Regions from separate parts of the Arthrobacter senegalensis genome, predicted to be linked through region 1. Evidence: predicted binding sites of a transcription regulator. Region 1 holds the regulator's gene; the other holds the start of a gene.

Evidence for each region. Region 1 encodes HspR, which represses chaperone genes until heat shock. Its sites were predicted from a motif close to AAGTTGAGTCNNNNNGACTCAACTT; they were not measured.
Region 2: a site for HspR is predicted at 2,740-2,764, ahead of AC5RVG_RS06075 (ATP-dependent Clp protease ATP-binding subunit). Genes of this name have one in related genera too.

What each region holds. Positions count from the first base shown of each region.
Region 1 is NZ_JBNHGZ010000001.1:986,817-994,636, forward strand. Features, by position in the region: gene AC5RVG_RS04630 (zf-HC2 domain-containing protein) at 34-693, opposite strand; gene AC5RVG_RS04635 (sigma-70 family RNA polymerase sigma factor) at 690-1,187, opposite strand; gene AC5RVG_RS04640 (COG4315 family predicted lipoprotein) at 1,434-1,994, shown strand; gene AC5RVG_RS04645 (heat shock protein transcriptional repressor HspR) at 2,091-2,513, opposite strand; gene AC5RVG_RS04650 (DnaJ C-terminal domain-containing protein) at 2,580-3,548, opposite strand; gene AC5RVG_RS04655 (nucleotide exchange factor GrpE) at 3,680-4,345, opposite strand; gene dnaK (molecular chaperone DnaK) at 4,348-6,222, opposite strand; gene AC5RVG_RS04665 (MMPL family transporter) at 6,369-7,820, opposite strand, start outside.
Region 2 is NZ_JBNHGZ010000002.1:130,549-138,368, reverse strand. Features, by position in the region: gene AC5RVG_RS06075 (ATP-dependent Clp protease ATP-binding subunit) at 128-2,722, opposite strand; gene AC5RVG_RS06070 (LexA family protein) at 2,934-3,308, shown strand; gene AC5RVG_RS06065 (Y-family DNA polymerase) at 3,301-4,659, shown strand; gene AC5RVG_RS06060 (hypothetical protein) at 4,768-4,983, opposite strand; gene AC5RVG_RS06055 (hypothetical protein) at 5,059-5,538, opposite strand; gene AC5RVG_RS06050 (hypothetical protein) at 5,601-5,819, opposite strand; gene AC5RVG_RS06045 (NAD-dependent epimerase/dehydratase family protein) at 5,902-6,972, opposite strand; gene AC5RVG_RS06040 (catalase) at 7,113-7,820, opposite strand, start outside.

The sequences.
Region 1 (7,820 bases):
CGCCTGAGCTAAACCGCACTGGACCCCGCGGGCTCAGTCCGTAACCACTGCCGCCAGCGTTGTGTCCGCCCCGTTGCGCAGCTCCACCTGGACAATCTCGTCGGTGGCCATGGCGCAGGCTGCGGTGAGCGTGGCGCGGCCCGCCGGCGTCGCCTGCCAAGAGGCCACCTGATAGGTGTAGCCGGTGTCTCCTGTCACCCAGAGGGTGAGTAGTCCGTCCCGCGGCAGCTGCTCCCCCGCTACCTGCATCTCGGTGCCCCACGCCTTGTGCACCAGCGCCAGCTCCAGCTGCAGGCCGCCGTCGGCGGTCATCACATAACTCTCCGTCACCGGCGGCTGCTGCTGTTGGGTCAGCAACGGCCCGATGGCCGCCCCCGCGACCAGGCACACGCCCGCCACCGCCGCCACCAACCCGGCCCACCGCCGTCGCTCCTTCCGCCGCCGGCGGGCCAGTTCGTCCACCAGTTCCCGGGTGCGTTCCTCGACTTCGTGTTGCGGCGGTGCCGCCAGCTCCAAGGCGGCGTCGCGTGGCAGCGCGTCCAGCAGATCGGGCAGCGTTTCCAGCTCCGCGGCCTCCCGGCGGCACGCGGGGCAGGAGGCCAGGTGTTCTTCGAAGCCCGCCCGTTCCCGGCGGTCCAGTCCGCCCAGCACATAGAGGCCGAGCAGTTGGTGCTGTTCCTCGTTGGCATTCACTGCTGCCCCACCCCCATCTCGTCCAGTACGGCCCGCAGGGCCTTGGCCGCGTAGAACGCCCGCGACTTCACAGTGCCCAGCGGAATGCCCAGCGACCGGGCGGCTTCGGACGACGTGAGCCGCTGGTAGTGCAGGGCGAGGATGATGTTGCGGTGCTCGGGGCTGATGCGTGCCAGCGCTTCCTCCATGACCACGCGGAGCAGGAGCCGCTCCAGCTGGTCTTCTTCGCTGGCCGGCTCGTCCTCGCCCAGGCCGGTCTCGCCCGGCCGCCGGGTGCGGCGCCGGTAGCCGTCGATAATGACGTGACGGGCGGTTTGGTAGAGGTAGCCGCGCATGTTGTCGGTTTCCGGGCCGCGCTTCCACACCCGCAGGATCGTCTCCTGCACCACGTCCTCCACCTGGTCCGCGTCGGAGGTCGCCTCGCGCACGAACCGGCGCAGCGCCGTGGCGTGGTCGCGGTAGAGGCGGGCCACGGCCTCGTCGTCCAATGCCACGGCCGCCTCCTTCCTCCCGGCAGCCCCGGCCGCCCCGCCGGCGGCGGACGTCCCCGTGCAGCGTCCCACGCGGCGTCCTACCGGGGACGACGACGGCGGCGGCGTTCCGGTTCATCCAGCCCGCGGGATCCATTCCGCCCGACGTTTGAACCATTGTGGGTGCGGCCGGCGTCTTTGCCAATAGCGGGCCGCGCGCCCCGCGGCACGACGTTCCGGGCACCGCCCGGGAGACGGCAAAGGAACCCCATGAAAATCACGCAGACAGCCGCGGCAGCCCTGCTGGCCGCCGCCATGATGGGCCTCGCCGGGTGCGGAGGAGGCTCGGGTACGGAAACGCCTGCCGGCCCGGAGGCACCGCCGGCAGGCGAGGCGCCGACGACGGGCGCCCCCGGAATGACCTCTCCGGCGGCGCCGGAGACAGACGGCGGGGAGACCGGCGGCGCGCAGGCATCCGGCGCCGCCTCTACCCTCACCACGGCCGAATCCGACCTGGGCGAAATCGTGGTGGACGGCGAAGGCATGACCGTTTACTACTTCACCAAGGACGTCCCGGACTCAGGCGAGAGCGCCTGCACGGGCGACTGCCTGGCCGCGTGGCCGCCCGTGCTGGCCGAGGAAGAGCCGGAACTCGACGGGGTCACCGCGGAGGTGGGCCTCATCGACACCCCGGACGGGCAACAGCAGGTGACGCTGAACGGCATGCCCATCTACTACTGGGCGCAGGACAAGGCCCCGGGAGACACGACCGGACAAGGCGTGAACGACGTCTGGTTTGTGGTCGCCCCCGACGGCGAAATGATCAAGTAGCTCCACGCCGCCATCCTGCCCGCAGCCGCCTGCCCGGGGCCGCCTGCCCGGGGCCGGCAGCTGCGGGCGTCCGATCACAGGCGCCGGCCGGACGGGTCAGCGCTGCGGCCGCCAGACCATCAGCGCCTGGCTGCGCGGACGCGGCCGCTGGCCGCGGGCCAGCGTCACCACGTCGCCGGCGAGGCCGGCGGCGAACACCCGGCTGGAGTCGGTGCCCCGGCGCTGCCGTGCCATCAGTTCCTCGGAGAGGTCCCGGACCTGGGCCTTGAGCGCGGCGACCTCGTTTTCCAGCTGGAGGATGCGCTTGATCCCTTCCAGCGAGACGCCCTCCTGGGACAGCCTCTGGACCTCACGCAGGGTGTTCACGTCCTTCTGCGAATAGCGGCGCTGCCTGCCCCGCTGGCGCGACGGAGAGACCAGGCCGAGACGGTCGTACTGGCGCAGCGTCTGCGGGTGCATGTCCGCCAGTTCGGCCGCCACCGAAATCACGAAGATCGGCGCATTCATATCGATGCTCATGGTGCTCTCCCTCCTGCGCTTCGCGCGTTTCCCGTCCGGACTGTCCCGACCTGTCGTAACTTCCCGCTACAGCCTGGCCTTGGCGGCAAGATTCCCGCGCGGGTCGGACCCGGCAGTCGCCGCCGCGAAGGCGTTAACCGCGTCTTCGGCCTCTTTCCCAAGGTTCTGCGGGACCACCACGTCGATGGTCACGAGCAGGTCGCCGGTGTTCTTCGAGGTCTTCACCCCGCGTCCCTTCACGCGGAGCGTTCGGCCGGAGGGTGTTCCTGCCGGCACCTTGACCTTGACGAATTCACCCGTCAGGGTCGGCACGTCGATCTGCGCGCCCAGCGCGGCCTCCGGGAACGTGACCGGGACGTGGATCCGGATGTTGTCGCCGTCGCGCTGGAAGAACGGGTGGGGCTTGACGTTGACGGTCACCATCAGGTCGCCCGCGCCGGCGGGGCCGGCCTGGCCCTTGCCGCGGACGCGGACCTTCTGGCCGTCTTTAATCCCGGCCGGGATCCGCACGTCGATCACTTCGCCGCTGGGTTCGCGCAGCCCGATGGTGGTGCCGTTGATGGAACCGGCGAAGGAAATGCTGGTGGTTGCGGTGCGGTCGGCGCCCCTGCGCGGGGGCTGCTGCTGCGGGAAACCGCCGAAACCGCCGAACAGATCAGCGAACTCCGGCGGCACGGTGCCCGCGGAGCCGGGGCGGGTGCGGGTGCCTTGGCCGAACAGGTTGCCGAAGATGTCCTCGAAGCCGCCCGCGCCCGGCCCGCCGGCGCTGCCGGGACCGCCGGCGCTGAAGCGCGCGCCGCTGCCCATGGCGCGGATCGCGTCGTACTGCTCGCGCTCGCCCGGGTCCGAGAGGACCGAGTAGGCCTCGGAGATGTCCTTGAACTTCTTTTCCGAACCTTCATCCCCCCGGTTGGTATCCGGATGGTGGGTCCGCGCGAGCTTGCGGTACGCCTTCTTGATGTCCGCGTCGGATGCGTCCTTGGAGACACCGAGGATCTTGTAGAAGTCCTTCTCGACCCAGTCCTGGCTAGCCATGCAGGCGCCTCCTTTCAGTTGTCACAAAGTCTATGGGCACCGGCGCCCCCGGACGGTGACGGGTTGGCCTCCGAGCGTCCGAAGGCCAACCCGTCATCAGGGGCTGGGCGCCGTGGCGCCCGCTGCCGGTGTCATTCTGCCGGTACGGCTACCACTACCTGGGCGGCGCGCAGTACCCGGTCGCCGGCCCGGTAGCCCAGGCGCAGGACCTGGCTGACGGTGTCCAGCTCCACCTCGGCGTCGGGCTGCTGCATCAAGGCCTCGTGGATGTTCGGGTCGAATTCGACGCCGGTCTCCTCGATGCGGGCCAGGCCGTAGGTCTTGAGCACACCGTCCAGCTTGGTGGCAATGGCCGCGAACGGTCCGTCCGCGAGATCGCCGTGCTGGCGCGCCGCGTCGATGTCGTCCAAAACGGGCAGCAGCGAGTTCAGCACGCCGATGACGGCCATCTCGCCGGCCACGGCGCGGTCGCGTTCCACCCGCTTGCGGTAGTTCACGTACTCCGCCTGCAGCCGGAGCAGGTCGTTCTTCAACTCCTCGGCCTCCTGCGACGTGGTCCCCTGGGCAACAGATTCCCCGGCCGGGACCTCGGCCCCGTTCAGGATCTGCTCCGCCTGGGCCAGCGCGTCGGCGTCGGCGCCCTGGCCGGCCGCGGGGGTTTCTCCCGCGGCCTGCCCGGCGTTCCCGGCTGCTCCCGAAGCCCCGCGGACCTGTCCGGTTTCCGGATCGATCTTGCGGTTGTCGCGGAAGTTCACCGGCTCGCTCTGGTGTTCTTCTTCGTTACCTTTTTCCGCCATGGTTACTTCTTCTCGTCTTCGTCGACCACTTCGGCGTCCACGATGTCCTCGTCGGCCGCACCGGAGCCGGCATCGGAGGCGCCGTCGCCGGCGGCCGCACCGTCACCGGCCGCGCCGGAGGACTGCGCCTGCGAGTAGATGGCCTCGCCCAGCTTGGTCTGGGATGCCTGCAGCTTCTCGAACGCGGCCTTGACCTCGTCGTCGTTGTCCTGCTTTTCCAGTGCGGACTTCAGGGCGTCAACGTCGGCCTTGACCTCGGTCTTGACCTCTTCGGGCAGCTTGTCATCGTTGTCGGCGAGCAGCTTGTCCACCGAGTAGGCCAACTGCTCGGCCGAGTTGCGGACGTCGGCGGCCTCGCGGCGCTTCTTGTCCTCCGCGGCGTGCTCTTCGGCCTCCCGCACCATGCGGTCGATGTCATCCTTGGACAGCGCGGTGCCGCCGGTGATGGTCATCGACTGCTCGGCGCCGGTGCCCTTGTCCTTGGCGGACACGTGCACAATGCCGTTGGCGTCGATGTCGAAGGTGACCTCGACCTGCGGCACGCCCCGCGGCGCCGGCGCGATGCCGGTCAGCTCGAAGGTGCCCAGCGGCTTGTTGTCGCGGGTGAATTCGCGCTCGCCCTGGAAGACCTGGATGGCCACGGAGGGCTGGTTGTCATCCGCGGTGGTGAACGTCTCGGACCGCTTGGTCGGGATCGCGGTGTTGCGCTCGATCAGCTTGGTCATCACGCCGCCCTTGGTCTCAATGCCCAGCGACAGCGGGGTGACGTCGATCAGCAGGACGTCCTTGCGCTCGCCCTTCAGGACGCCGGCCTGCAGGGCGGCGCCAACGGCCACGACCTCGTCGGGGTTCACGCCCTTGTTCGGCTCCTTGCCGCCGGCCATTTCCTTGACCAGTTCGACGACGGCGGGCATGCGGGTGGAGCCGCCGACCAGCACGATGTGGTCGATGTCGGAGACCTTGATGCCGGCTTCCGTGATCACGTCGTGGAACGGCTTCTTGGTGCGCTCGAGCAGGTCCGCGGTCAGGTCCTGGAACTTGGCCCGGCTCAGGTGCTCGTCCAGGTGCACCGGTCCCTCCGGGGTGACGGAGAGGTACTGCAGGGAGATGTTGGTGGAGGAGGCCGAGGACAGTTCCTTCTTGGCCTGCTCCGCGGCTTCCTTCAGGCGCTGCAGGGCGATCTTGTCCTTGGACAGGTCGGCGCCCTTGGACTTGGCCTGCTGCAGCAGGAAGTCGACCACCCGCTGGTCCCAGTCGTCGCCGCCGAGGCGGTTGTCGCCGGAGGTGGCGCGGACCTGGATGGTGGAGAATTCGTCCTCGTCCTTGCCGACTTCCAGCAGGGACACGTCGAACGTGCCGCCGCCGAGGTCGAAGACCAGGATCAGTTCGTCTTCCTTGCCCTTGTCGAGGCCGTAGGCCAGGGCCGCCGCGGTGGGCTCGTTGACGATGCGCAGCACGTTCAGGCCGGCAATTTCGCCGGCTTCCTTGGTGGACTGGCGCTCGGCGTCGTTGAAGTACGCCGGCACGGTGATGACCGCGTCGGTGACCTTTTCGCCCAGGTAGGACTCGGCGTCGTGCTTGAGCTTCTGCAGGATGCGGGCGGAGATTTCCTGGGCGGTGTAGTTCTTGCCGTCGATCTCCACCTTCCAGTCGGTGCCCATGTGGCGCTTGACCGAGGCGATGGTGCGCTCGATGTTGTTGACGGCCTGGCGCTTGGCGATCTCGCCGACCAGCACCTCGCCCGACTTGGAGAACGCGACGACGGACGGCGTGGTGCGGCCGCCCTCGGCGTTGGCGATGACGGTGGGTTCGCCACCCTCCAGAACTGAAACAACGGAGTTGGTGGTTCCGAGGTCGATACCTACTGCACGAGACATACGCGTGTCCTTCCTTTGCGGCCGCCGCAACGGCCTGGATTACTGTGGCGGCCCGACCCCCGGAGTATCCGGGGCGGCGCCGCGGTGGGCGGCAGCCGATGTGAGCCTTCTGCACTCAAGTTTACTCGGACGACAGGCTTTGTCAATCAAGTTGAGTGCACCGGACTCAACTTCTGCTCCGCCGGGTCCCGCGGGAGGCCCCGCCGGGACAACCCGGCCGGCCACCAGATCTTCGGTCCGAGGTCGTAGGAAAGCGCCGGGATCAGCAGCGACCGCACCAGGACCGTGTCCAGCAGGACCCCGAACGCCACGATGAACGCCAGCTGGACCAGGAACAGGATCGGGATCACCGCAAGCGCGGCGAAGGTCGCCGCCAGCACCACGCCGGCCGAGGTGATGACGCCGCCGGTGGAGCCCAGCCCCCGCAGGATGCCGGGCCGGGTGCCCAGCCGCAGGGATTCCTCGCGCACCCGGGTCATCAGGAAGATGTTGTAGTCGATGCCCAACGCCACCAGGAACACGAAGCCGAACAGCGGCACCGATGCATCCGCCCCCGGGAAGCCGAAGACATGGTTGAACACCAGCGCCGAGACCCCCAGGGCGGTGAGGTAGGACAGCGCCACGGACAGCACCAGCAGCACCGGGGCCAGGATCGAGCGCAGCAGCAGGATCAGGATGAGCAGGATGACGCCCAGCACCATCGGGGTGATCTTCAGCAGGTCGGCCTGCGCCGTCAGATTGGTATCCAGCGCCACCGCGGTGACGCCGCCGACCAGCGCGCCCGGATCGGCGCCGTCCAGCGCCCCGCGCAGGTCGGCGACGGTGCCCTCGGCGGCTTCGGAGTCCGGCACGTCCCGGAGCGTGGCATTGATCAGCACCCGGCCGTCCAGTTCCACCACCGCGTCGCCGCGGGTGTAAAACTCCGCGGACGCCACGCCCTCCTGGTTGCGGACCACATCCAGCACCTCGTCCCGTGCCGCGGCATCGGCGACGACGACGGCGGGGCTGCCGGTACCGGCGTCGAAGTGCCGGCCCAAGGCCTCCTGCCCGTCGGCGGAATCCGTCTGCACCATCACCAGCTCCGACTGCGGCACGCCGTGCGCCTGCAGTTGCAGCACGCCCAGCGCCCCGGCCACCAGGACCAGCACCGAAGCCAGCCACGTCACCCGCGGCCTGCGGGCAACCAGCCGGGCCACCTGCAGCCAGAGCCCGCGCAGGCCCTCGGTCCCGGCCACGGGGCGGTCGGGCCGCGCGCGGTGCAGGTGGTGGCCGGGACGGGGGACGATCGGCCAGAAGGCGGCGCGGCCGGCCAGCAGCAGCACGGCGGGCAGGAAGGTCAGCGCGGCCAGCACGGCGAACACGATGCCGACCGCGGCGATCGGCCCGAGGCTGCGGTTGGAGTTAAGGTCCGAGAACAGCAGGCAGAGCAGGGCCAGGATCACCGTGGCGCCGGAGGCTGCGATCGGCTCGACGGACCCCCGGTAGGCGGTTTTCATTGCCGCCCATTTCGACTCCTGCCCGCCCAGTGCCTCGCGGTAGCGGGCCGTCAGCAGCAGTGCGTAGTCGGTGGCGGCGCCGATTACCAGGATGAACAGGAT
Region 2 (7,820 bases), on a different contig from region 1:
CCGCATTGTCGTTGGCCTGAACCGGAGCGGCGGGTCACCCCACTCCGGTGGAGTGCCCCGCCATCGCTCCGGGGTTGCGATTGGTGCGCGCGGGCACATCAACCGCGCCCGGCGTCAGTCGCCGCCGCTATGCCGCAGCGGACATGCTATCTGCCGCGACGCGCAGCCCGTCGTCGCCGGCGGCCACGCGGATTCGCCCGCCGTCGGCAACGGCCTCGGCCACCAGCAGGTCCGCAATCCGGTCATCAAGCTCGCGCTGGATCACGCGGCGCAGGGGCCGGGCGCCGTATTCGGGCTCGTAGCCGGCCTCTGCGATCCAGGCCACGGCGTCCTCGCCAACCTCCAGCGCGATGCCCTGAGCCGCCAGCCGGACTTCGGTCTTGCGCAACTGCAGCCGCACGATGGAACGGAGCTGCTCCTGGTCCAGCTTGCGGAACAGCACGATCTCGTCGATCCGGTTCAAAAACTCCGGCCGCATGGTTTCGCGCAGCCGGCCCATCACCCGGGCGCGCAGATCCTGCTCGCTTCCGAAGCCGTCCACCCCGTCGTTGGCGGTGAAGCCCAGCGCTCCGCCCTTGCTGGCCAGAAACTCCGAGCCGAGATTGGAGGTCATGATCACAACGGTGTTGCGGAAGTCCACGGTGCGGCCCTGCCCGTCGGTAAGGCGTCCGTCGTCGAGGACCTGCAGCAGGAGATTGAAAACGTCCGGGTGGGCCTTCTCCACCTCGTCCAGCAGCACCACAGAGTACGGGCGCCGGCGGACGCGTTCGGTCAGCTGGCCGGCCTCGCCGTAGCCGACGTAGCCCGGAGGGGCGCCGACCAGCCGTGAGACGGTGTGGCGCTCGCCGTATTCGCTCATGTCGAAGCGCACCATGGCGTCCTCGTCACCGAACAGCGACTCCGCCAGGGCCTTGGCCAGCTCGGTTTTGCCCACACCGGTCGGGCCCAGGAACAGGAAGCTGCCGACGGGCCGGCCCTCGTCCCCCATGCCGGTGCGGTTGCGCCGCACGGACCTGGCGATAGCGGCCACCGCATCGTCCTGGCCAATCACCCGGGCGTGCAGGTCCTCCTCCAACCGCGCCAGCCGCTGCCGGTCGCCCTGGGTCAGCCGGGCGGCCGGAATGCCGGTGGCGCGGGAGATGATCTCGGCGATCTCGGCCTCGCCCACCACATCGGAAGACGCGACGCCGGGGCGGGCCCCGCCGTCGTGATCTTCCGTGGCACCCGGGGCCGACTGCTGGGCGGAGGCGGCTTCCAGCCGGGCCTTCAGCTCTTCGATTTCGTCGCGCAGCTTCGAGGCGTCCTCGTAGCGTTCCTCGGCGACGGCGGCGTTCTTGGCCGACTCCAGCTCGGCCAGCCGGCCGCGCATGGCCTCCACGTCAACGCGCGGGCCGCGTCGCAGGCTCAGCCGTGCGCCGGCCTGGTCGATCAGGTCGATCGCCTTGTCCGGCAGGAACCGGTCGGTGAGGTAGCGGGAGGACATCTCGACGGCGGCCCGGATCGCTGCCTCGGTGTAGGCCACCTGGTGGTGTTCTTCGTAGCGGTCCTTGAGGCCGGACAGGATGCGGACGGCGTCCTCGATCGAGGGCTCTGAGACCATGACGGGCTGGAAGCGCCGCTCCAGGGCCGGGTCCTTCTCCACCTTGCGGTACTCGCCCAGGGTGGTGGCGCCGAGCACGTGCAGTTCGCCGCGGGCCAGCCGGGGCTTGAGGATGTTGCCGGCGTCCATGCCGCCCTCGCCGCCGCCACCGGCGCCGATCACGGTATGCAGTTCGTCGATGAACACGATCAGTTCGCTGCTCGCGGCGCTGATCTCGTCCAGGGTCTTGGTCAGGCGTTCCTCGAAGTCGCCGCGGTAGCGGGTGCCGGCCAGCATGCCCGGCAGATCCAGTGACACCACACGCTTGCCGCGCAGCTGTTCCGGGACGTCGCCGGCCACGATGGCCTGCGCCAGCCCCTCGGCGATGGCGGTCTTGCCCACGCCGGCCTCGCCGATCAGCACCGGGTTGTTCTTGGTCCGGCGCGCGAGGATTTCGATGGTCTGGGCGATTTCGTCCGCCCGGCCGATCACCGGGTCCAGCCGGTTCTCCCGGGCCTGGGCCGTCAGGTCGGTGCCGAACTGGTCCAGCATGGGGGTTTCCGACTCGGTGCCGGTGCTCTGTTGCGGGCCGGTTGCAGGGGTGGGGCCGTCGGGCTGCGCCGCAGCTTTCTCCGCCGCCTGCTGCAGTGCCTGCGGGGTGACGCCCGCGCCGCCCAGGATTTGGCCGGCGGGGGTCTCCTGGTTCAGCACGAAGGCGGCGAAGAGGTGCTCGGGGTCGATGTAGGTGGAGCCGAATGCGCGGGCGACCTGGTGGGCGTCCAGCAGGGCACGCTGCGCCGACGGCGTGAGCGACGGCGTTTCCCGGGTCGGGCCGGTCTTTTCCGGCAGGCCCTGCTCCGCGGAACGCGCGATGGTCTGCGGGTCCGCGCCGGTCAGCTTGATCTGGCTGGCGGCCGGCTCCTGGCCGACCATGACGTGCAGGATGTGCAGCGCGTCCACCTCGATGTGGCCGAGGCTTGCGGCAAACCGGGCTGCCTGCGCCAGCACTTCATGGGTGCGGCGGCTGAGCAGCCGGGTGAGGTCGACCGTGCGGGATTGGGCCGCCCGCTGGCCCTGCAGGTAGCGGGCCAGGAACTCGTCGAATGAACCGTTGCCGGAAGCTGGTCCGAAGAACAGTGGCATGGATAATCCTCCTGTGGAACGTGAGTGCCTTCGACTCATGTTAACGCCTCTACGACAGGATTATTCCAGAAGTTACCCAAACTTGAGTGGAGCTGGCTCATATGTAGGCCACGGCGGGCCGGTGCTAGTGTTGTTTTCGAAGCTTTGTTCGAAGACGGGGGTCGGGATGTTCGGTGTAGAGCAGCCGTCGGGTGCTTCGGCGGGCCCGGAGATGGGCAGCGGAGCGCCCGAGGAGGCGCGCGGTTTCCCGTCGCCGGCCAGGGACTACTTCCACGGCGGCATCGATCTGAACCGGCACCTGATCCGCGACCGCACCAGCACCTTTGTGATGCGGGTGGCCGGAAACTCGATGGCCGCGGCCGGGATCAGTGATGGCGATGAGCTGATAGTGGATCGCTCTTTGACCCCGCGCGACGGTTCGGTAGTGGTCGCGGTGCTGGACGGGGAACTGGTGGTCCGGCGCCTGCATCTCACCGCGGACGGCGTGCGCTTGCAGGCGGACGACGGCGGCGTTCCCACCGAAGTGGGCGAACTCGCCGACCTGAGCATCTGGGGCGTCGCCACCCGTTGCCTGCACCATGTCTAGCGCCCCGGTGCCAGGGGCAGGCGGGGCGGCCTCCGGCCGGCCGTCCGGCTCCGGCGGGGCGACCTCCGGCCGGCCTGGCGAACGGATCGCGCTGGTGGACGTCAACAATTTCTACGTCTCCTGCGAGCGGGTCTTCGATCCGTCCCTCGAGGGACGGCCCGTCGTCGTGCTCTCCAACAATGACGGCTGCGTGGTGGCGCGCTCCGAGGAGGCCAAACAGCTGGGGCTGAAGACCGGGACGCCGTGGTTCCAGGTGGCGCCGCGGGCCAAGGCCTGGGGGCTGGTCGCGCGGTCCAGCAACTACGAGCTGTACGGGGACCTAAGCGCCCGGGTGATGGAAGTGCTCGGCCGGTTCGGGGCCTGGCAGGAGGTCTATTCGATCGACGAGTCGTTCCTGGGCCTGCCCGGCGACGACGCCCAGTTGCTGGAGACTGCCGGCCGAATCCGTGCCGCAGTGATCCGGCAGGTGGGCGTGCCGGTCAGCGTCGGCGTGGCGCAGACCAAGACCCTGGCGAAGTTCGCCAACCACGTTGCCAAACGGAATCCCCAGATGGCCGGGGTGTGCTCGCTGGGCTCGATGCCCGCTTCCGACATCGCCTGGATCCAGTCACGCGTCCCGGTCACCGGGCTGTGGGGCGTGGGCGGACGGACGGGGAAACGGCTGAACGCCCTCGGGATCGAGTCGATCGCAGACCTCAAGGCCGCCGACCCGCAGGCAATCCGCAAAAAGTTCTCCGTGGTGCTGCAGCGAACCGTGCTGGAGCTGAACGGGACGCCCTGCATCCCGCACGCGGAGGAGCGGGCCGACAAGCAGCAGATCATGTTCTCGCGCAGTTTCTCCACGCCGGTGACCACCATCGAGGAGATGGACCAGGTGATGGCGGTCTATGCCCAACGCGGGGCGGCCCGGATGGCGGCCGAGGGACTGCGCGCCTCGGTGCTGACGGTGACTGCGGGGACCAGCAGGTTCGCCGGCGGCGAGGCATCGTTTCCCGCGGCCAGCGTCAACCTGGCGACGCCCACGCAGGATCCGATCCAGCTGACCAAGGCTGCCGTGGCCGCCATGCGCGGCTGCCTGACTCCGGGCGCCCACTATGTCCGGGCAGGGGTCCTGCTGTCGGGGCTGGAGCCCGCGGCCGGCCAGCAGACCTTCGACCCCTTCGTCAGCGATTTGGAACAGCGGCACATCGGCGACCTGCTGGGCGCGGTGCGTACCAAGTTCGGCGAAGCCTCGATCGGCCTCGGTCAGGGCGGGCTGGCGGCCCCCGCGGCGTGGTCAATGAAACGCGAATTTTCCTCGCCACGCTACACCACCGAGTGGAGCGACCTGCCGGTGGTCAAGGCGGATTAACCGGCTGTGCACCGGGTCGCGCCGCAGCGGCGCAACGGGCACGACGGCGGCCGAACAGTGGCACGGCAGCGGCCGTATCTCGACGGCCGCTGCCGTGCCCGCGGTGGATCAGTCGCTCGGGCTCGTGTCGGTGGTGAGCCCGCGGTCGTCCGGCGTTTCCTGGTCCTTCTCTTCAGCCGGCCCGGGCGCGATGTTCATGCCCTCCTTGCCCTCGGGCTCGGGGGCGGAATCGGCCGTTTGCTGCTCCTGAGCATCCGGCGGATCTGCCGCGGTGCCCGACTGGTCCCGCGGACCTTTGACCTGGCCGGCGTCGTTCTCCGTCATGCCAGTCCTTCCCTACTGCCGTCGATGCAGGCGGAGCCCCGGCGAGGGGCCCGGCCCGCCAGAATCCCGGGCGGGTTACACTCCGGGCGGGCGCAGGTCGTCGTCCCTGTTGAGGGTGGCGGGTCCGTCCGGCATGGTGCCTCCCTCGCCCGTCCAGCTCTGCCCGAGTTCGTCGTTCTGCGCCGGATCCGACATCGTGGTGTCGCCCAGGGTGGTGCCAGTGGTGTCGCCGAGGGTGCTGGTGCCCGTGGTGCCGCCGGCGGTGGTGGTGGGGCCGGTGGTGCCGCCGTCGTCCTTACCCGAACCGTGGTTGCCGGGCAGCTTGGAGGTTGCCGCGGACCCTGCCTTCTTGGCCGCTTCGGTAACACGGTCGGCGACGCCTGGTGCCTTTTCCTTGACCAGGTCGGTGGCTTCGTGCACTTTTTCCTGGACCGCTGGGTTCTGCCAGAACTCCTGGCTCTTGGCCTTCAAGGAATCGTAGGCGGACCTTCCGGATTTCGAACCCAGGACGAATCCGAGGGCGATGCCGGCGCCGAATGTGAGTTTCCCTTTCACAGCGTGCTCCTGTCTGTAGACGGTTGATGGGCGGTGCTAGGTGGAGGTGCGGGCGGTGCCAGTCAGCCGGGGAAAGGCGCGTTGGGCGCGTCCCCGCGGCCGTCCTGGTCCTTGTCGCCGTAGGCCTTCTTGACCAGGTCGTCGGCGAGTTTCTCGTCACCGTGGACCGGGATGTGGGCCTCGTTGACTTCCTTGTCGATGCCGCCTGCGTCGGCGGGAGTCAGAGTGTCGTCATTCGCGTCGTCCGGGTGTTCCGGGCGCCGCTCCTCGTTCGGATTCATCAGGTCCTCCTTCTCGAGCGGGTCGTCCTGTGGGATCAGACCGGGCAGCTGCGCTCTTCGCGCGGCTTCCCATGGGGCCACACTACGCGCCGGTCTCCGGCTTCGCACGGGTCCAGCGGCTGCGCGGGCGCATCGCGGGGGATTCGGTGACACCTCCGGCCCCGGCCATTCCCGCCAGGACTTCACGGATCGCCGACAGCGAATCCACCTGCGGTGTCCAGCCGAGTTCGTCCCTGGCCCGGCTGGTGTCCATGACCGGAGCGTAGCGGGCCATGTCCACCCAGCCGGGGTCGCTGGCCAGCAGCCGGAGGGACCACGCGGCGCCGACCAACTGCCGCACCAGCGGCACGGGAACGGGCAGCCAGCGCCGGGCACCGAACAGGGAGGCGACGAGTCCGGGCGTTACCACCGGTTCGGCCGCCACGTTGAAGGCGCCCCTCGCGCCCTGGTCCAGCACCCGCCAGTAGGCGTCCGCCACGTCGTTGGCATGCAATGCCTGGAAGATGAACTCCTCGGGGAACGGGAACAGCGGCAGCCGCAGCCGGTTGACGAAGAACTTGGGGATCCACCGGCCCACAAAGTAGCGGCCGATCTGGCTGCCGGCCTCGGCTTGGAAAATCAGGCCGGGCCGCAGCCGCGCCACCTTAATTTCCGGGTGATCGTCGGCGAACTCGTCCAACAGCGCTTCCTGCTGGCCCTTGAACCGGCTGTAGTGCGAGCTGGCGATGCCTCTGGCCGGCCAATCCTCGCGGACGCGGGAGTGCTTCGGGCCGGGGCTGTACGCGCCGACCGACGAGGCGCAGACTACTTGCCCAACGCCGGCGTTGGTGGCAGCGGCGAGCACGTTCGCGGTGCCGTCCACGTTCACCCGGCGCAACTGCCCTTCATCGTGGTTCGGTTGCAGCAGCCACGCGAGATGGACGACGGCGTCGCATCCCTTAAACGCCTGCGTCAACCTTTCCCGAGCATCGCGGGAGGCGATGTCCAGCGAAACCCACGTGACGCCGTCGTACGGTTCCGTCGTGGCATCGGGCAGCCGCCGCGCGATGCCGACGATCTCCACGTCGTCCGCGCGTTCGCCCCGCGCCTTCTGCAGCCGGCGCAGCACTGCTGTACCGACGTTCCCGCTGGCTCCGACCACGGCGACTCGCATGGACAGACGCTACCGCGGATGCCACGGCTTGGCGAGGGCCCGGCTGGGCGGCCGGCCGCCGGAATCCGGGCTGGATTCGGCCGCCGTCCGGGATTTCCGCAGGTCAGCCGCCGCTTAAACGTGGAGGTCGCGCGGTACGGCTACCGCTCCACTTTGACGCGTTCGTTGGGCACGCAGTGCGTCATGGTCAGCCCGGAAACGTCCCGCGGCCCGTTCTTGCCGAGGTTGGCCATCCACTGCTGCTCCGCTTCGGAAAGGTTCTGGCTGGCCAGAGGCCCAAGGTCCTTCACCTCGTCCAGCGAGATGCCGATGCCGCCGCCCACGCCCTGGCCGAGCTCGTCCGCAATCATGTAGAGGTGCCAGAGCATGCGCTCCTGGATCGGCCGGTCGCACTGCGCCAGCGCGTTGGTCAGGTTGGTGATCAGGTCCTCGCGCTCCCAGTCCTCTTGCAGGTAGAACCGCTGGCCGGCCTGCAGGTAGTCGTTGGTCCGCTCGATCCGTTCCCTGGTCAGCCGGCCGCCGATCTCGGGACCGACGGCGTGGTGGTAACCGGAATCCTTCGCCGCCTCCTGCAGCCCGCCGGTGATAGTCGGCTCGTAGTTCACGTGCGGGTTCTGGCCCGGCGCGGTGTCCACAAAGTGCGTCAACTGGCCGTCCCGCTGGTTGGTGGCCACCGGCACCTTCGGGCTGTTGACCGGAAGCTGCAGGTAGTTCGGGCCCACCCGGTGACGCTGGGTGTCGCTGTAGGAGAACGTGCGGCCGACGAGCATCTTGTCGTCGGAGAAGTCGAGGCCGTCCACCAGCACGCCGGTGCCGAACGCGATCTGCTCGCTCTCGGCGAAGAAGTT